2 regions of the Pseudoalteromonas sp. Angola-4 genome follow, and region 1 is predicted to be linked to the other one. Evidence: predicted binding sites of a transcription regulator. Region 1 holds the regulator's gene; the other holds the start of a gene.
The links. The regulator ArgR, encoded in region 1, controls arginine synthesis, uptake and breakdown. The targets are predictions, from matches to a motif close to ANTGAATANNTATTCANT.
Positions count from the first base shown of each region.

Region 2: the regulator ArgR is predicted to act here: its motif matches at 3,887-3,904, upstream of PSH48_RS01900 (ester cyclase).

Region 1 covers NZ_JAQREK010000009.1:1,085-12,623, forward strand. Annotated here, with positions in the region: gene PSH48_RS11570 (Fe(3+) ABC transporter substrate-binding protein) at 565-1,569, shown strand; gene PSH48_RS11575 (ABC transporter permease) at 1,569-3,200, shown strand; gene PSH48_RS11580 (ABC transporter ATP-binding protein) at 3,201-4,247, shown strand; gene PSH48_RS11585 (Dyp-type peroxidase) at 4,291-5,190, shown strand; gene argR (transcriptional regulator ArgR) at 5,187-5,654, opposite strand; gene mdh (malate dehydrogenase) at 5,879-6,811, shown strand; gene ispB (octaprenyl diphosphate synthase) at 6,906-7,877, opposite strand; gene rplU (50S ribosomal protein L21) at 8,299-8,610, shown strand; gene rpmA (50S ribosomal protein L27) at 8,627-8,884, shown strand; gene cgtA (Obg family GTPase CgtA) at 9,021-10,172, shown strand; gene folA (type 3 dihydrofolate reductase) at 10,245-10,736, shown strand; gene PSH48_RS11625 (DUF3718 domain-containing protein) at 10,815-11,192, shown strand; gene PSH48_RS11630 (methyl-accepting chemotaxis protein) at 11,517-11,539, shown strand, end outside.
Region 2 covers NZ_JAQREK010000001.1:408,407-419,945, forward strand. Annotated here, with positions in the region: gene PSH48_RS01880 (nuclear transport factor 2 family protein) at 1-69, opposite strand, end outside; gene PSH48_RS01885 (ester cyclase) at 66-1,169, opposite strand; gene PSH48_RS01890 (nuclear transport factor 2 family protein) at 1,179-2,144, opposite strand; gene PSH48_RS01895 (sodium:solute symporter family transporter) at 2,155-3,765, opposite strand; gene PSH48_RS01900 (ester cyclase) at 4,004-5,017, shown strand; gene PSH48_RS01905 (ester cyclase) at 5,073-6,095, opposite strand; gene PSH48_RS01910 (HpcH/HpaI aldolase family protein) at 6,082-6,861, opposite strand; gene PSH48_RS01915 (alpha/beta fold hydrolase) at 6,858-7,559, opposite strand; gene PSH48_RS01920 (LacI family DNA-binding transcriptional regulator) at 7,574-8,581, opposite strand; gene hisD (histidinol dehydrogenase) at 8,582-9,856, opposite strand; gene PSH48_RS01930 (SDR family NAD(P)-dependent oxidoreductase) at 9,986-10,726, shown strand; gene PSH48_RS01935 (cupin domain-containing protein) at 10,745-11,539, shown strand, end outside.

The DNA.
Region 1 (11,539 bases):
TCCCTTTGGCACATCCTAGTGCAGTCCATTAATTTACAATTCCATTGTGTTGCCTCAAGGGCCTGTCCATTTAATTCCTATCACATCCTGTTAAACAACTATCCGCTGTTGTTATCCTTGCTGTATCGTCCTGATACGTTCCTTTGTGCAACAATCCATTGCGATACTCATCCTGAGCCTGTCCTAATTTCCGTGTTGTCCGTAGTAACCTAATCATTGGTTGTTCGAGTAAGCAGTCCATTTCCTTTTACTCGATAAGCATCACTGCTTGGTTGATGTAGTAATTGTAGCGTGCTGGTGCAACTAAAATAGGTTAAAACGGCTATGGATTTACTTATAAAAAATGAGTATTCATAACAAATTAAATAAAAACAACAGCTTACACTAGTTTTGCTTGGTTGTTATAGGTTTTTTTACTCATTAGCTGTCAGCTCTGTAAGAGATGTCTTACGCGGTATTTCCCTTTTGGTCATTAATTACTTATTTACATTTATGTAAAGAGTGTATATTTTCACGTATCACGATAAAATCCCCTGTAAATAATTACTATTTAGGTAAATTGATATGAGAACTGCACTGGCTATACTTACTTGTATTATTAGCGCTTCGCCTGCGTTTGCGAGCGATGTTGTTAATATTTACTCTTTTCGTCAACCGTTTTTAATTCAACCTATTTTAACTGACTTCACTAAGCAAACTGGCATTAAAACGAATGTGGTTTTTGCAAAAAAAGGGTTAATAGAGCGTGTTAAGCGTGAAGGAAAACACAGTAAAGCCGATTTAGTATTAACATCTAATTTTAGTGCGCTTATTCAGCTAGAGGACCTAAATTTAACGCAAAGTATTAAAAGTGATCGCATTAAAAACAATATTCCTGCGTCGTATAGAGATAGCGACGGGCAGTGGGTGGCATTAACTAAGCGGGTTCGTAATGTGTATTCATCAAAAGAGCGCCTAGGTGCTTTACCTGAACTCACCTACGAAGATTTGGCTAACCCACAGTACAAAGGACAAATTTGTACACGTTCTGGCAAGCACCCTTATAACCTTGGCTTGGTTGCTTCGATGATTGCTCATCACGGCGAGGAAAAAACTAAAACATGGTTAGAAGGTGTTAAAGCTAATTTAGCACGTAAGCCACAAGGTAACGATCGCGCGCAAGTAAAAGCAGTAAAAGAAGGTTTGTGCAATCTTGCTTTAGGTAATAGTTACTACCTTGGCAAAATGCTTCAAGACGACGAGCAAAAAGCGTGGGCTGAGTCTGTTTATATTAATTTTCCTAATCAGCAAAATCGCGGCTCACACATAAATGTTTCGGGTGCTGTCATTACTAAATATGCAAAAAATCCTGATAATGCCCTTAAGCTTATTGAGTTTATGAGCGAAACCAAAGCACAAAATATGTATGCATCTGTAAATATGGAGTACCCGGTTAAGCAAGGTGTTGAGCTATCAAGTTTAGTGGCCTCTTGGGGGAGCTTTAAAGAAGATGGCCTAGCACTTGATGAGATCAGTAAATATCGTCCGTTAGCCCTTAAGCTAATAGATGAGGTGAAGTTCGACCTTTAATGAATTTTATATTTAAGCTGTCTAAATGGCAGCTCTTTGCTTGGTCGACAGGGCTTTTATTGTCGGCCCCGCTGTTTTTTCTGATATATGAATCTTTACAAGGCGACTCAGAGGTATTTTCTCATCTGTGGGATACCGTGCTGTGGGATTATATTACTAATACCGTACTGCTTATTTTTGGCGTATGCCTGCTTAGCTGTGCAATTGCGCTTCCGCTTGGTTGGCTCAGTGCGTATTGCTCCTTCCCCGGAAAAAAGCAATTTGAATGGGCGCTTATGCTGCCCCTTGCAATGCCTACCTATTTAATAGCTTATGTGTATACCGATTTGCTAGATTACGCTGGCCCTGTGCAAATAGCCCTAAGAGACTGGTTTGATTGGCACTCGCCAACGGATTATTGGTTTTTTGATATTCGCACTTTGCCCGGCGCTATTGTAATGATCGCACTTGTGCTGTATCCGTATTTATTTTTAATTTTTAAAACCGCACTGCGAGAGCAGTCATTTAAGCTAGTGCAAGCTAGTCAATTAATGGGTTTATCGCCTTGGCAAAGCTTTTTTAAAGTAAGCATAGTGCTTTCTCGTGGCTCAATTGTGGCAGCCCTTGCGCTCATAAGCATGGAAACCATGGCCGACTATGCAACGGTAAGTTACTTTGCAGTGAGCACTTTAACCACCGCAGTGTACGATACATGGTTTGGTTATTACTCACTCACGGCTGCAGCGAAAATATCGGGCGTTATGCTGTTACTGCTGTTTTTAGCTTTAATGGCGGAGCGCTTTAGTCGGCGTAACCAAGCCGTGTTTGAGCGTCAATCAGGTGTTAATAGCGAGTCGTTATACAAACTTAAAGGTAAACAAGCATGGCTGGCTACGTCATTTTGCAGTGTTATTTTGCTCATTGCTTTTATTATACCTATGTTGGTATTGCTAAATTATGCAATAACTTACTTTGATAAAGCCTGGAACACGGCATTTTTTAGTTACGCGTGGCAAAGTTTACAAGTAGCTATTATTGTAAGCGTAGCCAGTATAATACTCGCTACACTAATCGTTTTTTATCAGCGTGTGGCAAAGCAAGGCTATTCTTTAATACCTGGTCGCTTAGCGAGCACCGGCTATGCACTGCCAGGTACGGTACTGGCTATTGCTGTGCTATTACCGCTTAGCGTATTAGAAAACTCAATAAATATAGCCCTTGAGAGCTACAACCTAGATATAGGTTTATTACTAACCGGCAGCATTGTCACTATTATACTGGCTTACTTAGTGCGCTTTTATGCCATTGCGCACGGTGCTATAGAATCGAGCTTTGTACGTATTAGTCCATCACTGGATATGGCTAGCCAATCTATGGGTAAAAGCCCAGGGCAAACACTGCGCTTAGTGCACCTTCCTTTATTACGTCGAGGTCTTTTAACAGCTGCATTGCTTGTATTTATTGAGTGTATGAAAGAGCTGCCTGCCGCATTACTATTAAGGCCTTTTGACTTTGAAAGTTTAGCCACACATGTATTTCAATATGTGAGCGATGAGCAGCTTGAGCTTGCTTCTATTTCCGCTTTATTTATTGTTTTGGTTGGGTTGATCCCCTTGTATTTTATTAATCGTTCTATGGAGCAACGCAGTTAAATGAGCCGTTTAAATTTACAAGGCGTGGGTTATCACTACAGTGGCACGCACGTGCTATACAATTTAGATTTAACGGTGGGTCAAGACGAAATTGTGTGTTTGCTCGGAGCCAGCGGCTGCGGTAAAACAACCACCTTAAAAGCAATTGCTGGCCTTATTGAAATAAATGAAGGTAGCGTATTTATAGATGGCAAATGTGTAAGCGATAAGCATACATTTATATCACCAGAGCATCGTAATATAGGGATGATGTTTCAAGATTATGCCTTGTTTCCGCACCTCAGTGTGGCCGATAATATTGCGTTTGGGCTGGGTAAAGTAAGCAAAGCGCAAAAACAGCAACGGGTAGAGGAAATGCTAGAGCTAGTGCATTTAACGGGGTGTGCAAAACGCTACCCTCATCAGCTCTCGGGTGGCCAGCAGCAACGCGTGGCTATTGCGCGGGCTTTGGCTTATAAGCCTAGTTTATTGCTTCTTGATGAGCCTTTTTCGAACATAGACACACAAGTACGTTTTGAGTTAATTGCTGATATTAGGCGCATTATTAAAGCGCAGCAGGTTTCTGCGGTATTTGTTAGCCACTCAAAAGAAGAAGCCTTTGCGTTTTCAGACACGCTAGCCATTATGCATCAAGGAAAAATAGCCCAACAAGGTACTCCAGAGCAGCTTTTTGCCGTGCCAAAGACAAAGGAGGTTGCAGAGTTTCTGGGTCAGGGCATATACTTAGGCGCAGAAGTGTTAACGGCAACTGAATACACAACGCCTTTTGGTGTCGTGCAATCGCAGCATGAGCATACGCACAGTGCAATAAAAGGGGTGGTGTATATTCGTCCACACCATATTGAGCTTGCGCAAAATACGCAGGCCGATAACCCTCAAGGTGTGAGCATTTTAAGCCGTCGGTTTATAGGCTCGGCTTATGTTTACACTGTTGTAATTGCAGAGCAAGAGATTGAAGTTGCCGCACAATATGGCCAGTCATTTGAAATAAATGAGCAGGTTATAATAAAAATAAAACCTCACACGGTGAATTTTTTCGAATCATAACAAATGTGTTATTCGCTGTGTTTTATAAAGCTAAGGAATAACAATGGCGCAAGCGCAATCTGGGATTTGTGCTGAAGCAAACTTACACGGTTTGCATTTATTTTTTAATGTATTTGATGGTCAAGACGAGTCATTGCGCGCAAAGCTTAAGCGCGTAAGCGCAATTGAAGAAGAGTTTAGTGATCAGTTCTCCGAAGCCATGCTCTCTTGCATGGTGGCTATAGGCGCGCAATATTGGCCGCATATACTACCTGAATATATCCCAAGCGAGCTGCAAAGCTTTCCTAATATAAATCACAGTGATTTTGTTATGCGCGTACAGCCATGTGATTTATTCATACAAATTCGCTCAGACCGAGAAGATGTTAATCACCTTTTTGCATTGCAAATATTAAAGTTGTTTTCGCCCGATGTAGAGCTGGTTGAACAAATTCGCAATTTTAGGTTTTTAGATGGGCGAGACTTTAACGGCTTTATTTATGCAGGCGACACCCCACATGGACGCCAAAAACGAATCACGGCACTGGTTAATAACCCCGACAGCTTTGAACACCAAGGCAGCTATATTCATGTACAGCGTTATAAGCATGACCTGAGCGTATGGCAGCATTTATCACTAAGCGAGCAAGAACACATTATGGGGCGCACACGTTTAGATAACACCTTAATTGAGCCAAAGGTAGATACTAGCCACGCGACTAGAAGTGAGCTAAAAGATGAGAGCGGCCAAGCAATACTGCTTAACCAAAGCATGCCGTATGGCGATGTTTACGAGCAAGGCATGCTAAGTATTACATGCTCTGCATCGGGAAGTGCGTTTGAAAAGGTACTTAACAGCCGCATAGGAAAAGGGGAGTGTTACGACCATTGGCTTGATTTTACTCAAGCCGATATGGGGTCAGCTTTTTTTGCCCCCTCAGTTGGTTTTTTAAAGCAAATTTAAACCGTATCAAATAAAATACGTACTCGTTCAAGTGTGACGTCTATTTCAGAGATTTTTGCTGGGGCAATAAATATAGTATCGTCTCCGGCAATAGTACCTAATACACCATCGGCCTTTCCTAACGAGTCAAGTAAGCGGGCAATAAGCTGCGCAGCGCCTGGACTAGTGCGAATAATGATCATCATTTCATTATGCATAATATCAATGACTAACTGGCGTAATGGGCTTTTAGCTGTCGGCACTCCCATTTCAGCGGGTAGGCAGTAAACCATTTCTTGTTTAGCGTTGCGGGTACGCACAGCACCAAACTTACTTAACATGCGTGACACTTTACTCTGGCTTATATTGTCAAAGCCTTGCTCTTTAAGCGCATCAACTATTTCGCCTTGAGAGCCAAAGTTTTCTTCTTTTAAAAGTGATTTAAACGCTTTTACCAATGCTTCTTGTTTATCTTGAGGTTGCATAGTCTTTATTCATTATTGTTATTTATGCTGTAAATACTACACAAAAATGAATAATTATGCAGCAGTTGTTTAGTCAACTTGACAGTTTGATGCGATAAACCACCAAAGTTTACAACTATGGTCGAAAATATCGCAAAATAGGCCCGATAAATTTGTTTTTAGGCGCTAATTTCATTATCTTAAGGGCCACAAGTATTTCCTACCTCAAATGACGGAGAATTCCAATGAAAGTTGCTGTATTAGGTGCTGCAGGCGGTATCGGTCAAGCATTGTCTTTACTATTAAAAACAGGCTTACCAGCTGGTTCTGAATTATCACTTTACGATGTTGCACCAGTTGTACCAGGTGTTGCTGTTGACCTATCACACATCCCAACTGATGTTAAAGTAGCAGGTTTTGGCGCAGACGATTTAAACAAAGCGCTTGACGGTGCTGATATTGTTTTAATCCCAGCGGGTATGCCACGTAAACCAGGTATGGATCGTGCAGATTTATTTAACGTAAATGCCGGTATCATTAAAACACTAGCTGAAGGCATTGTAGCTAGTTGTCCTAAAGCACTTGTGGGTATTATTACTAACCCAGTAAACGGCACAGTACCGATTGTTGCTGAAGTGTTCAAGAAAGCAGGTACATACGATGCAAGCCGTGTATTTGGTATTACTACGCTTGACGTGATTCGTTCAGAAGCATTTGTTGCTGAACTTAAAGGCGTAGACGTTGCTACAGTTAAAGTACCAGTAATTGGTGGTCACTCTGGCACAACTATTCTTCCTCTACTTTCTCAAGTTGAAGGCGTAACTTTCACTGAAGACGAAGTTGCTGCACTTACTCCACGTATCCAAAATGCAGGTACTGAAGTAGTAAATGCTAAAGCAGGTGGTGGTTCAGCTACATTATCAATGGGTGCTGCTGCAGCACGTTTTTGTATGTCTTTAGTTAAAGGCCTACAAGGTGAAGATGTTGTAGATTACGCATACGTTGCTGTTGAAGATGGTGATGCAGAGTATTTTGCACACCCAGTACGTTTAGGTAAAAACGGCGTTGAAGAAATTCTTTCTTACGGCGAGCTAAGCGCATTTGAAGAAAAAGCGAAGAACGATATGCTTGAGACACTGAAAAAAGACATCAAAGAAGGTGTTGATTTCATGGCGTAATAGCCAAGTTATGCACAAAAAAGCCTGCTTATGCAGGCTTTTTTATTGCTCGAAAATTATGGCCCTTAAATACTAATTAAGGGAGGCTGCAAAGTTAGTGATCTCGCTCTACAGCTATACGCGCTAAGCTGATTAACGCTTGCTTGTACTGCGACTCTGCTAAAAAGTCTAAACAGGCAATGGCCTTGTCTGCTTCTTGCTGCGCCTTTTGCATTGTAAATTCAAGTGCGTTGGTTTGTTTAAGTGCCGTTAAAATAGCCTCAAGGTTATCCATACCATTGCAATGCTCAATGGCATCACGAATAAGGGCTCTTTGCTGATCACTGCCGTGCTTCATAGCGTATATTAGCGGTAAGGTTGGCTTACCTTCTGCTAAATCATCACCAATATTTTTACCTAATTGGTCAGCGTCTGCGTTGTAATCAAGCACGTCATCAACTAACTGAAAAGCAGTACCTAAATGCATACCATATAAATTAAGCGCATCTAACACACTATTATCTTGCTCGGTAATAATAGCTGCAAGCCCTGTAGCGGCTTCAAATAATTTAGCCGTTTTAGAGTAAATAACCTGCATGTAACTTGCTTCGGTGGTATTAGGGTCGTTGCAATTCATAAGTTGCAATACTTCACCCTCAGCAATCACGTTGGTGGCATCAGCAAGCACTTGCATAATTTGCATTTTGCCCAGCCCCACCATAAGTTGAAACGAGCGGGTGTAAATAAAATCCCCAACCAGCACGCTGGCAGCATTACCAAATTCGGCATTTGCAGTCGGTGTACCACGGCGCAGGTTAGATTCATCAACAACATCATCATGTAATAGTGTTGCAGTATGAATAAATTCAACAATCGTTGCCAAAGTAATGTGATCTTTACCTTGGTAACCCAAAGCTCTTGCTGCCAATATTGCCAGCATCGGGCGTACGCGTTTGCCGCCGCTGTTAACGATGTACAAACCAAGTTGATTGACTAACGCCACATCTGAGCGCATTTGCGCGTGTATAAGTTGATTGACGTCATTCATATCGCTTTCGATTAACGCCTGGATAGCTTTTATATCCATTGATCTCCGAGCCAATTTTTATGTGTGAACGGCGCCGATTGTACAACAAAAAAAGCACTAGCTCGATATTTTGTGACGATTCATTAAAAAAACCGAGTTAAAAACCTTAATTAGCGCTTAATTAGGGTATTTAATTGTATATTTCACACTCAAAGCGCGACTATTTATTGCGCAGTCAATGGGTTCTGGAGTAGGCATAGCGACACGTAAATTTATTTTGTCTTTGCACTAAAAAGCGCTTGGCAACAGGGCAATTTAATATAAAATGGGGGAAATATTGAATTGCTCTCAATGCAGCTACTTTTTATTCATTTTAATTACAAAATAGGCTTGCTAGTTTTTATGCATTAGCGTAAACTTCGCGCCCTATCGAAGAATATTTTAGTTGCGTCGATTTGAGGGCGCACAGACGGAGTTAATTATGTACGCGGTTTTCCAAAGTGGTGGTAAACAGCATCGTGTGACTGAAGGTCAAACGATTCGTCTTGAAAAATTAGACGTTGAAACTGGTGCAGCAGTTGAATTTGATTCAGTACTTTTAGTTGCTGATGGTGAGAAAATCGAGATCGGTGTACCGTTCGTAAACGGTGGTAAAGTAACAGCTGAGGTTGTTTCACATGGTCGCGGTGAGAAGATTAAGGTTGTTAAATTTAGACGCCGTAAGCATTCTCGTAAGCAAATGGGCCATCGTCAATGGTTCACTGAAGTTAAAATCACTGGCATTAGCGCTTAATTAGAGGTACTTAGAAATGGCACATAAAAAAGCAGCTGGTAGTACTCGTAACGGTCGCGATTCAGAAAGCAAACGCCTAGGTGTTAAGCGTTTTGGTGGCGAATCAGTTCTAGCGGGTAGCATCATTGTTCGTCAACGTGGTACTCGTTTCCACGCTGGCGCAAACGTAGGTATCGGTAAAGACCACACTATCTTCGCAAAAGCAGATGGTAAAGTTCAATTTGAACAAAAAGGTCCTTTAAACCGTAAATACGTAACTATCGTAGCTGAGTAATCAGTAAGGTAGTAAAAAACCCCGCCTTTGCGGGGTTTTTTGTTTTCAGAAACGTCAAATATATACCCAAGCCTGCATTTACGTTGGCTTGGGTATATAATAGTTAAATTAAAGCCAATCCCTAAAGTGAGTAATCATGAAGTTTGTAGATGAAGTAGAAATTCGCGCAGAAGCTGGTGACGGCGGCAGCGGTGTCGTGTCTTTCCGTCGAGAAAAATATGTACCAGACGGTGGCCCGGACGGCGGTGACGGTGGAGACGGTGGTAGTGTTTATCTACAAGCTGATGAAAACTTAAATACCCTAATTGATTACCAGTTTGAGCGTTTTCACCGTGCCGAGCGTGGTACTAATGGTCAAAGCCGTAACTGTACAGGTAAAAAGGGCGAAGACTTGGTAGTAAAAGTACCTGTGGGTACACGTATTACCGACGTTGACACTCAAGAGGCGTTAGGCGATTTAACGCAGCATGGTCAAAAAATTGTGGTTGCAAAAGGTGGTTTCCATGGCTTGGGGAATGCACGTTTTAAATCAAGTACTAACCGTGCCCCACGTCAAAAAACGTTAGGTACTCCAGGTGAAGTTCGTAACCTTAAATTAGAGCTTATGCTACTTGCCGATGTAGGCCTATTAGGGTTGCCAAATGCAGGTAAATCAACGTTTATTCGCAGTGTATCGGCAGCAAAGCCAAAAGTAGCTGATTACCCGTTTACCACGCTTATTCCTAATTTAGGGGTTGTACGCCCAGAGGCTAACAAATCGTTTGTAATAGCCGATATTCCGGGCTTAATTGAAGGTGCCTCAGACGGTGCTGGCCTAGGTATTCGCTTTTTGAAGCATTTAGAGCGTTGTCGTGTATTGTTACACGTGATTGACGTTATGCCTGTTGATGGTTCAAACCCTGTTGATAATGCATTTGCCATTATTAACGAGTTACACCAATACAGCCCTAAGCTTGCAGAAAAGCCACGCTGGTTAGTGTTTAATAAAATAGACCTCTTGCCAGAAGATGAAGCGCAAGCTTTGTGTGAGCAAATTGCGCAAGAGCTAGGTGAAGAAGAAAACGTTTACCGTATTTCAGCAGTTAATAAGCTTAATACTCAGCCATTAATTCACGATATTATGGCATTACTTGATAGCATGCCTAAAGAGAAGTTCGTTGAGATTGAAGACGAAGAAGTTGAGTTCAAGTGGGATACCTACCATCAAAAAGCAACCAAAGGCGATGATGATGATTGGGACGACTGGGATGAAGACGACTACGATGTAGAAGTGGTCTACGAGCGTTAATAAAAAACATATTTTAAAAAGGAGCATAAGCTCCTTTTTTATTTTTTAAGAATAAAGTACTAGGTATTTGATGTGATAATTTCAATGATCGCCGCAATGGCAAATAACCGTGTAATTGGTCTTGATAATAAAATGCCGTGGCATTTACCCGCCGATCTACAGCATTTCAAAAAGGTAACAACAGGCAAACCTGTCGTTATGGGGCGTAAAACATTTGAATCGATAGGTCGTCCTTTACCTGGGCGTCGCAACATAATTATTACCCGTAATAGCCAGTACAGCGCTCAAGGCATTGAGACGGTCACCACCCCAGAGGCTGCGCTAGAGCTGGTTAAAGCCGAAGAAGAGGTGATGATAATTGGCGGTGGTAATATTTATCAGCAGTTTTTACCAAGTGCCGATCGTTTATATTTAACCTTTATAGATTTAGAGGTTGAAGGGGATACGCAGTTTCCAGATTACCAAGCGGTAGCAACGTGGGAAAACGTCGACGAACAGACAAATAAACCCGATGAAAAGAATCAATATAGTTATAAATTCGTAACTTTATATAAAAAAGATTAACATTATTGCGAAACTTACAGCAGGTTGGTACAATATTAGACAATCAACATAGGTAAAAAGTACCATAAAGGGTGTTTCATGTTTAAATTGTCAAAGCTAATTGTTATTACAGCCGTTGCTGCTGGTTCGTTAATGTATACCGTGCCTGCTAAAGCCAATGATCAATTAGCAGTATCTATTTGTGAATATATCGCAGCTGATGATAAAAACCGTTTACGTAGTAAACTAAAAAGCTCACGTGTAAAAATTCGCAATATTTACGATGCTATTCAATGTAATGGTAATAATTTACTTCGCCATGCTGTAGTTAGTAACGCTGTTGACTCGGGCGAGTACATAGTTAAAAACTTATCAAAAAGCGCACTGTCTGATGGCGCTGATATAGCATGGGCTGAAGGCAATGGCCACGGTGGCTCACCGTTAATTGCTGTAATTAAAGACCGTGCAGGCCTTTAATTAACACAATAAAATAAAAACCGCGCTGGTCGCGGTTTTTTTGTGCCTGGCGTTAGCTAATACGCAGCGCTTTAGTAATGGTGATAGCTGTATTAAGCCTCTTATAATTTGCACACCCAAGTGATGAAACTCTCACCTTGTAATTAACCCGCGTTTCTTATCTTTAATAGCATATAAATTAAGTTGCTTGGTTTAATAAAGGCGCTGTATTCGCTAAGCCTTTACTCGTATATTTGCCGTAAATATACGTGTTTTCCCTGAGTTACATAAAATTGTCATAAATAGTTAATAGTCTACGCGCTTAAACAATAGGGGTTGTTATTTATGCGCGTATCATCTTTTACTCG
Region 2 (11,539 bases), on a different contig from region 1:
GCGAAGCAACTTGCTGCTTAGACCTTCAATGTCGGCTTTAGTGTATAAATCGATAATAGCGTTAATCATGCATTTTCCTCCCACTGTGATTTGTTGACTAATGCATGTGCTTTAAATAAGTTTGCATAAAGTGCTACTTCATCAAAAACGGTGATCTCTTCGATGATTTTTTTGTTTTTAATACGCAAATGCGATGCGCCTAAAATAAAGTAAGGCTGCTGTTTAAGCTCACTTAGCTCGCTATTTTGCGGATTAAAGTGGCCTGCTAGCGACCAACGTATCGCTACATCTGTCGTGGTTTCGTCAAATGGGGTAATAGCTATATGATCAATCGTTAATTTGGCGTCGGGGCAGGTTGCAAAAAATTGTATAAATACGCCATTAATTTGTGCAAGTCCGGTGGCCATTCTGCCGCTAGGCCATTGTTGTGTTGCCGTTAAACTGTAAAATTCGTGTACTTTAGCAAACTGTTTTTGATTAAATAGCGTGTCTAACCAAGTGTGGGCAAATGCCGCAAGCTCACCCTCTACAATGGGCGTACTTGCTACGCGGTGATCTATGGCAATTACACGGTTAAATTCATCGTTTAGCCACTGCGTGTGTTTTTCTTTACTCGGAATGTTTGCCATGTGTTTGGCTACATTAATAATGTTTAAGCCAAGCTGCTTAACTAAAAAGCCGTTGTCACGCACTAGCCACTCTTTAACTATTTTGTTTTCAAAGCATACGCAGTCGGCAATGGTTGTAACACGCCCGGTTTTATGTGTTGCTGGGCCAAACTCAGAGTTACCAGTGTTGGTCATTACACTGCTAATTAAATGTGATGAGTAATAGTGTTCGTTGGCTTCTTCTGAAAACACCACGTTTTCGCCAATTAGGCTTCTGTCGGGGAAGGCGGCAATAGTTTTAAGGGTGCCTTGAATAACATCTTCTATGTTTTCGCCATAGGCGCCAAGGGTAAAAACAGGGCATACATCGGCGTAATAGCGATAGCATAAGCCAATGTTTTTTTGCTCCCAAATACGGTGCGTTATGCGCAAAATGTAATCAACGATATCAACAAATTCGTCATCAAAACCGATTAAAGGCTGCTGTTTGTTACCTTGCGGGTTTAACACGCTCGATAACGGTAGCCAGTAAGGTTGGGTCATATTATTGTGTTTGTTCATGCTCACCTCTTAATTAGCTGCGGCTATTTTGCGTTGCATTTGCTCAAAAATATCAATGCCCATTCCATCTAATAAATGAGGGATATCAATAGCGACCCAGTTTTCTTTTAATATGCCGTTTTCGCAGCGCCAAAAGTCCATTACACGCGGGAACAGCTTATTGCCAGAAGGCGGTAAACCTAACCAGTCTTCACCGGTATGGGTGCCATACATGTGAGGCCAGCCGCCGGTAGCAACAAAGTTATCGTGACTTACTAAACACAGTGTTTTATTAATACCGCGATCAGGAAAGCCTTTTAAAAACGGCCCTTGATGGTGCTCTCTAAAGCCGCTAATTCCGCGGGTTGTACCAATGCCTGCTGGGCCATACCAAATAAAGTCTGGGTGCCAGTATTTTTCTAAATTAATGCTGTATAAGTCTTTACCGTCATAGCGGCCAAGCTCTGTGAGCATATCAACTACAAGTTGCTCGTTGGTTTTGCTAAGCGTTTCGTTTTTATAACCTGTTGGTACGCCATCAAGTGTGGTGGGGGGCATAACTAAACCAGGGTAACCTAAGCTTGGGCGTAATGGGTTTACGCCTACTTGGTTCATTACATCAATTAAATCTAAAAATGTGTAAACATTAACCACTTGGTTGTTTTCTATTTGCGCCATTTCGCTGTAGCGAATAAACACACTTTTGCCGCTTGCAGGAATACCCAATAAAGGCTGTGTAAATGTGCCGGTAAAATACCCTGTTGCACACACCCATTGCTCACCTTTGTAGTCGCCCTGGATAGAGATAAACGGTTTGCGCTCTATGTCAGGTAACGAATGTTTAAGTACGCCAAAGTAGTCATTAATCACATTTTGCTTTGTGCTAATAGGCTCAAAAGGGTGGCTTACCTGCCATTGAACGGAGTCTGCAAGCAATGCTTGATTTGGCAATTCTGCAGCGCTGAAGTTTTCGAAAAGCTGTTCTAAAATATTCATTTATTTCACCTTACACAAAATATTCAAATAACATGAGAGAGGCAAAGCTCAGTACAAAAAAGCCAAGTAACCAGTAATTGATTGAGTCAAACTTACCCGGAATTAAGTACCAGCCGTTTTCTTTTTCTGGACGTTTTTCATCTTTAAATGCTTTTAACTGACCTTTAATGGTGTATTCGTTGTAATCCTCTTGATAGCCATCAAATGCAATACTTAACGCAATGCTAAATACAAGGCAGGTTATTGCCCCTATGGCGCAGTACCATGGCCATGCAATGTCGGTAAACAGTGCGCACACAGCAACGGTAATAAACGACACTAAGGTGCCTATTAATAAGCCTTTTTCGGTGGTGTGCTTAGAGAAAAACCCAAGGGCAAACATGCCAAGCTGAGCACCTACAAAGTACGAGCCTACTTTAGTGAGTATTTCTAAAATTGAGCCTTCGCTGTATAGGTGATACATAATGGCCGGAATAATAATGATCACCGCCCAACCTAGCGTAAATAAGCGAGTAACATTTAAATAGTGAGCGTCGTTTTTTTCAGGCGCAAAGTACTTTTTATAAAAATCGATAGTACTTATGGTTGAAAGTGAGTTAAGTGCTGAGTCGAGGCTCGACATAGATGCTGCCATTACCGCCGCGGCAATAATGCCCATTAACCCTGGTAAGCCATAATCAGCTGCAAACTGTAAAATAATTAAGTTGTCGTTTTCAAAAGTGCGCCCGCCGTAGTAGCTATAAAACAGCACGCCCATAAATATAAAAAACAAGTAAATAAAGAACGCGATAAAGCCCATTAGTAAGTAGGATTTTTTAGCATCGCCAATATTTTTAGCGGCAAGGGTGCGTTGCACCATCATTTGGTTAGTGCCATACACCGTAATGTGATACAGCGACATAGCCAGCACGCCAGACCACACGGTAGTTACTTGGGTAAAGTCGAGCGAGAAATTAAGTGGGTCTAATTTACCTTGGCTTTTTAGCTCGGTCAGTGTTGAGCTAAATGAACCATCCATAGAGGTGATAAGGGCATACATAATAATACCAGCCCCTATAAATAAGATGGCTGACTGAATTACATCGGTCCATATAACGGCGGTTATGCCACCTAGCATGGTATAAATAAGGGCGATTATGGTAACTAAAAATATCGCAGTTATAACATTTATATCAATAATAAAGGCCAACACTAAGGAGGTTGCATACAGCACTGCGGCTGAACCCATAGTTTGTGATATTAACCAAATAGTAGAGATAAGTAAGCGGGCCTTTTTACCAAAGCGGCGCTCTTGGTATTCGTAAATAGAGGCCACACCCGCATTGTAAAAAAACGGAAAAAACAAACACACCACCGCCACAATAACCAGTGGGTAGTTAAGGTGTATGGCAATAACCGAGAGTCCCTCTTTGTAAGACCACGCTGGCGCACCTAAAAAGGTGAGCGCACTTACATAAGTAGCAACAACCGATATACCAATAGCCCACCAAGGTGTTGTTTTTCGACCTATGTAAAAGTCGTTAGCACTACTGATCTTTTTACTAATTACAAACCCAAGTATTAGGTTGGCAATTATGTACCCGATGAGAATGCTCCAATTCAACAATCCAAAATCATTCATAATTAATCCTGTTAGATTAGGTTTTACGGGCTTGAGAGCCTATTTGTATTTTTTATTTTGAATCATCATGAATCACTTTGACTTCGAAGTCAATTCTCATTAGTATTATTTTAAAGCAATTTATAACTTACTATTCACAGGCTTTTAATTACCCTTTAAATACAATACATTTTGTTAAAGTGTGTTTAACGGCGGTTTGAAGACATTAATTTGACTGCGCAAACAATGAGGAATAATCATGGCAGATATACTTAAAGATAAACAACTAGTTCGTCAATTTCATACTGCACTAGAAAAAGCACAAGGTAATGATTTACAAGCCGTATTTAATGAGTTTATGGCCAGTGAATACAGCTTTAAAGGGGTGCATCCGTTTAATGAGCTTGAGTGTGCGAATGATGTAATTGCCCAAGTTTGGCAGCCATTATTTAGCTCGTTTAGTGCGCTGCAGCGCCGTGAGGATATTTTTATTGCAGGGCAAAGCGAAGCCGACGGTGGCCAGTGGGTGATGAGCATGGGCCATTTTATGGGCTTATTTGATAAAGATTGGCTAGGTATTGCGCCAACCCATAAGCTTGCCACTTTGCGCTATGCCGAATTTAACTGTGTTAAAGACGGAAAAATAATTCAGACCGGTTTTTTCGTCGATATTATTGGCCTTATGATGCAAGTAGGTTTAAACCCGCTGCCGCTCTCTACTGGGCAATATTTTACGTATCCTGGGCCGCGCACGCACGATGGTATTCGTTTGGGTAAAAGTAGCGATGAGCAAAGCGAAAAAACAATGGCGCTGGTAAATCAAATGATTGATAACCTAACCGCGCTTAATAAAAGTGGCGTTGATACGTGCCCGCCCGAAGTGCTTGGTAAAACCTGGGATGAAAACATGGTGTGGTATGGCCCAGCAGGCATTGGCGCTACTTACACAATTAAGCGTTATCAGCAGCAGCACATGTATCCATTTAGAGAAGGGTTAACGGGTAAAGTATTTAACGGCCATATTTGCCGGTTTGCTGAAGATGAGTTTGCCTGCTTTTTTGGCTGGCCTAACCTAACTAACACGGCCATTGGGGGCTTTTTAGGCCTACCGGGTGCTAATACCCCAGCAGATATGCGCGTGGTGGATGTGTATCACCGCGAGGGCGATAAATTAGTAGAAAACTGGGTCATTATTGATATTCCTTATTGGTTAAAACAACAAGGCCTAGATATTTTAAAGCGCACGCAAAGTATTGCGAACCCTGGTGCATAGTCTATTTAAGTAATAAAAAAGCTCTGTTTTACAGAGCTTTTTTTGTTTATACGTCCTAGGGCGCAAAATTTAAATAGCGGGCTTTGGTAAGCTCTTTCATGCGTGCGAACACATCTACCCCAATTTGATGATACACATCAAGAATATCTATCAGCACCCAGTTTTCGCGAATTAAGTTATTCTCGGCGCGCCAAAAGTCGAGACTACGCATGGTTATTTGCTGATTTGCAGGCGCAATACCTAACCAACCATCATTACTAATAGTCATGCTCATACCCGGCCACGCGGTAAAGCCAACATAGTTTTCATCGGCAAATAAATAGCCTTTACTTGCATCACCTACTCGGTTTGGCAGTGCATTTAAAAACGGAATTTGATGCCAGTTTCTAAACCCTTTTATACCTCGTGCAGTGCCTATGGTACTTGGCCCATACCAGCTACAGTGCGAGTGCCAAAATTGCTCAAGCTTCATGGCCTCTATACCGCCTTTGGCATAAAAACCAAGGTGCTCACACATGTCGCCCACCAGTTTTAAGCTTTGTGCTGCGTGCTCTTCATTGTATGCGTTTGTGATTAATCCATCTTGCGTTGCAGGGCCTGGTACATGCCACTCTTTCCCTAAGCTCACCGAAAGCGGCCATACTTTAGCTTGCATCATTACTTCGGGAATATCCCAAATAGCTTGTACTTCTACCACTTTGTTATTTTTAATACGGTAAAATTCATGAAAACGCATGCTAACTTGGTGCCCAGTAGGGGGGATATCAAGCCATGGCTTTTCAAACGAACCGGTATAATAACCGCAACAACCTACCCAGTCTGAGTCGTTAATTGAGCTACCTGCCATAACTATTGTATCGCGGCGCTCTAAGCCTACAAATGCCTCGCTAAGCGGTAAATAAACTTGCTCAATAAGTGCATTAGGGTTGGTAAGAGTTTCAAACGGGTAACACAGCTGAATGAGCGCGTCCTCGCTAAACACGGTATTAATTTGTGTATGCAAGGCGTTTATATCAAAGTTATACAGGGCCTGTCTAAAGTCGTGTATTAACGCTTTGTTTTTATTATGAATGTTCATTGTTTTGGGCTCCTGTTGCTGTTTCAAATTGCTCTCGCAATTGCTTAGCGCCACTTAATAAAAAGCTGTGATCTGAGCCTAATAAATAAAAGCTCACGCCTAATGATTGCCAATGGCTCAGCTCGCTCAAATTACCTACAAACATGCCACAGCATTTATTATATTTAGCCGCTGCCTTGGCTATTTTAGTGACTGCCTCAAGTACAATAGGGGCGCTTGGGTTGGTTTCGCCAAGGGAAATGGTTAAATCCATACGGCCTATAAAAATGCAGTCTATTTCATCTATTTGGCACAGTTGCTCGATATTATCCAGTGCATCGGCATCTTCTATTTGTGCAATAATGCAGGTTGATGACTTATTGCTTGCTAGGTTATCGGTTAGGGCATGGGTTGTGTAACCAGCAAAGCGGCTTGAACCGGCATAGCCTCGGCCGTTATTGCCATAAAAACAGTTTTTAATAATTGCTTTTGCTTGTTCGGGGGTTTTTATATGCGGCAGCACTAGGCCATCTGCGCCTATATCTAAGCTACTTAATAAAGTGGCGTGGTCTGTATTACTAACACGTATAAGCGTGGGCATATTTTTAGTACGTGCTGCCATTATGCAGCTATCTAAATCGCCTCTATCAAAGGGCGCATGCTCTGCATCAAGGCACAGAACATCAAGGTTAGTGTGAGCCAATACTTCTGTATTATGATAATGCGTGCTTTTAATAAAGGTACCTAGCAGTAGCTGTTTTGCATTTAACTTTTGCTTTAAATTCATGATAAAGACTCCAACCAGTCTAATAAAATTGTGTTTACCGTATTACTTCGCTCAAGCGGGGCAAAGTGAGCGCAATGGCCAAGCAGTACAAGGTCACTATTAGGCGCTGCTTCATGCATACTTTGCTGAACACTTGCCGGGCATAATGGGTCATGCTCGCCCCCAATAATGAGTAGCTTTTTTGTACTTTGCTTTATTACGCTTAACGTATCTTCGCGGGTGGCAAGTGCACTCAGCTGGGCGCTAAAGGCGTTAATACCAAGATCGTTTGCCATGCTAAGTACGGTCTCTTCATGGGCTTTATTTGGTTGGTAAAAGTAGTGCGGCAAAAAGTCACGTTTAAGCAGGGCTTCTAAACTGGTGCTTTTGGCGTGTTCAATTTGTTTGAGCCTAATTGCAGGGCGCTCAGGTTTATCGGCTAAATAATTGCTCGACATTAAACACAAGGAGGTAACTAGCTCAGGGTTTGATTTTAACAGGGCAAGCGCAACAATTCCGCCCATGGAAAAACCTATAAATGGGCCCGGCTCTTGTGCAACTTTTTTGCAAAGTTCTACCATTTGCAAAATGCTAGATTGCTCGGTTAAGGGTATTACACACGGTGTATAACTTGCATTTTGCAGTGCGTTAATTTGCGCTGCAAACATGCGGTCATTACATAGCGTACCAGGTAAAATATAAACAGGATTTTTGGCCACAAAAATTCCTTAATTTAACGTTTTTTAATAGAGTTCCCTTCAATTAATGAACCAGTAAATACCCGAACTTCTGCAGCCGCTTGAGGGTTTTCAATGCGCTCCATTAAAATATCAACAGCGGCTTTAGTAAGCTGTTTCATTGGTTGTTGTATTGTGGTTATTTGATAGTTGTACCACGAAGAGGCATTAATACCATCAAATCCTACAACCGACATGTCATCGGGCACTTTAATGCAAAAGTTTTCTTTTAGTTCATCAATTACGCCAATTGCCATAGCGTCATTACTGCATATTATGGCATCGGGCTTGGGGTGTTTTTTTAACCATTTTTTAAGTGCGTCGCGTGCCGATTTATACCCATAATCACCATAAATAACCGGCGTGCCTTTAACGCCTAGGGTTTGTAAATAATTTTCGGCTATTTCCCTGCGCTCGTTTGCAACATCTGAGTCAGTAGGGCCGGAGATAATTAAATACGATTTATGGTTAGCTTCGTGTAATAAATCAATTAACTGTTTAATGCCTTTGTCGTGATTACAGCAAACGGTGTTTGCATTCGACTCAGGCACATGGCGGTTATAAAGCACAATAGGCGTACTGTGTTTAGCAAATAAGTTTAAGCTTTTACTATCAAAGTGAGCAGCTAGGGCAATTACACCATCAACCTGAAAGGTCCATATGTTTTCGAGTAATTCATCTAGCTCTTCTGCGTTATCAAGTGTAAAGAGCAGCACACGTTTATTGTGCAGTGCCAGCTCTCTGTTTAGCTCAGAAAGCACCTCTGGGTAATTCAGGTTTGCTTGCGATGACAATATAACCGCAACCATACCCGATTGTTTGGTGATCAACATACGGGCAATAGCATTCGGGCGATAGCCCATTTCATTGGCCGTTGCGATTACTTTTTCACGGGTTTTTTTAGACACACTAAAACCAGGTCTAAAAACACGTGATACCGCCGATTGCGATACGCCCGCTACACGGGCAACATCGTATGAGGTGACTCTTTTTTGCTTCAAGATTTACTTCCTATATCGTCTTACACGAATGTCTGCTTGTTCTTTGTGGCCTGCGAACCCTTCTGCAGCACATAATCGTGAACAATACTCACCAACAACCACCGAGGCTTGCTCTGTTACTTGCTGAAAAGTACATGTTTTTATGAATTTACCTACCCATAGTCCGCCAGTATAGCGCGCAGCTTTACCTGTGGGTAGTGTATGATTTGTACCAATACATTTATCACCATACGAAACATTAGTTTGCGGACCTAAAAATAAAGCGCCAAAGTTTTGCATGTTCTCTTTAAAGTAATCGGTATTGCTGGTCATCACTTGCACGTGTTCAAACGCTAAGTCGTTAGCAACTTGAAGCATTTCTTCGTAGGTGTCACATACAATTACTTCACCGTGATCTTCCCATGCTACGCCTGCAATATCGGCAGTGGGTAAAATAGTAAGCTGCCTTTGCACCTCAGCTATTGTATCTTTAGCTAGTTGCTCTGAGTTGGTAAGTAAAATAGCCGGTGAAGTCGGGCCGTGCTCTGCTTGGCCGAGTAAATCTGCCGCACATAGCTCGCCATCTACACTGTCATCGGCAATAACTAGGGTTTCGGTAGGCCCTGCAAATAAATCAATACCAACACGGCCAAATAGCTGACGTTTTGCTTCGGCTACAAACGCGTTACCTGGTCCAACTATCATATCTACCGGCGCAATAGTTTGTGTACCAATTGCCATTGCAGCTACTGCTTGCACGCCGCCTAAACAATAAATTTCATCAGCACCGGCCATATCCATCGCGACTACAATTTCAGGTGATGGCTTGCCATTAAACGGTGGAGCCATGGCTATTACGCGTTTAACACCCGCTACTTTAGCGGTTAATACGCTCATGTGCGCAGAGGCTAATAGCGGGTATTTACCACCAGGCACATAACAACCTACGCTATCCATAGCGATATGTTTATGACCAAGGGTTACGCCCGGAAGAGTTTCTACCTCTACGTCTTTCATTGAGTCACGTTGTATTTGTGCAAAATTACGTACTTGGCTTTGCGCCCACTTAATATCGTTAATTAATTGCTCATCAAGTTGTGTATAGCAGGCTTTAATTTCGTCTTCTGAAAGTTTGAAAGACTCCGGAGTCCAGTTGTCGAACTTTTCAGAGTACTCACGAATGGCTGCGTCACCTTCGGTTTCAACATGCGCTAAAATATTCTCTACAATATCTCTTACTGATTGATTTTGTTTTTGTTTTGAGTCAATTGGTTGACCCTTTTTTAAATGCTTTATCATTGCTAGTGTCCTTAGTGAGTCGTTGTTATATACACATTTGATGAGACGTATTGGTTAAATAATGTCTTGCATCTAAATGCACTCTAATTAATAATGACTTCGAATGCAATATAGAATTTAGGTGAACAAATGGGATTTGATAAAACGCTTTTAGTGGGTAAAACCATTTTAGTGACAGGTGCAGGCAAAGGTATTGGTAAAGCATGCGTAGAAAAATGCGTAGATGCAGGGGCTCAAGTTATTGCAGTAGCACGTACCCTCAGTGATTTACAAACATTACAGAAATACGCGCCTGAGCAAATAGAAATTTGGCCGCTAGATATAAATAGCGATGCTTTTTTTGAGCGTTTAAAGGCGCTAAAAACACTTGATGGGCTGTTAAATAACGCTGGTATAAATCGGGTTGCGCCAATGCTTGAGCAAACAGATGAAAATATTGATGACGTAATTGCGATGAATATACGCAGCGTTTACAAAATTAGCCAAGCGGCACTGCCAGCGCTAATAAATTCTGGCGCTGGGGCGGTGGTTAATATGTCGTCGCAAATGGGGTTTGTAGGTTCACCTAAACGTACTTTGTATTGCATGAGCAAACATGCGGTAGAGGGGTTGAGCAAAGCAATGGCGGTTGAACTTGCCGATAAAAATGTGCGTGTGAACACCGTAGCCCCCACCTTTGTAGAAACCCCAATGACCAAACCCATGCTAGAAGATGCGACGTTTAAGCAGTTTGTTTACGACATGATCCCACTGAAAAAAATTGCCCAAACCGATGATATTGCCAATGCTTGTGTGTTTTTACTAAGCGGCCTTTCGGCAATGATCACCGGAACAAGTATTAAAATTGATGGCGGTTGGACCGCACAGTAACCAATTTAGGAGAGAGTAATGAGTGTATTTGCAGATAGGTTAGTACGATACGATGATTTAATTGCGTGTAAAAATGCCTTTATTGATACACGCTCGCCGGGGAGCGATCAAAAAGAAAACTTTACAATTATTGGCCCAGGCGTTGCCGAAAACCCAAATCAACATGTGCATATTTCTATTCCTCATGGGTTTAATATTGGTGGTGCGCGCCAACCTGCAGGGTGTTTAAATTCGCAGCATAGCCATTTAACTGAAGAAATTTTTGTAGTACACAGTGGTACGTGGGCTTTTTACACTGGTGTTGACGGTAAAGATGCCAAGGTAATTTTAAATGAAGGCGATATTATTTCGATCCCGATGGATATATTTAGAGGGTTTGAAAATGTTGGCGACGGCGTAGGCTATTTATATGCGGTACTTGGAAGTGATAACCCCGGTAGAGTACTTTGGGCTCCGCAAGTATTTGACATGGCAAAAGAATACGGATTAATTTTGCTAGAAAATGGCAGCTTAGTAGATACCACGTTAAATGAAACCATTCCCGATGGTGTAAAGCCAATGGCCGTGACCAGCCAAGAGCAAATAGCGCAGCACAGAGTAATAACCGATGAAGAGCTGGCACAAACAGTGGTTAAAGCCAGCAACTTTAATTGGAATAAACGCTCGTACCTTAGCCAGTTTGATGGCGTATATGAAGCGCCATTAGTCGGTAATTTAAACGCCAAAACATGTATTCAAACACAGCTAAATTGGCCTCATGGCTTTAATATTTCTGCGTTAAAGTTACAACCTGATGCACAGGTTGCGCCTCAT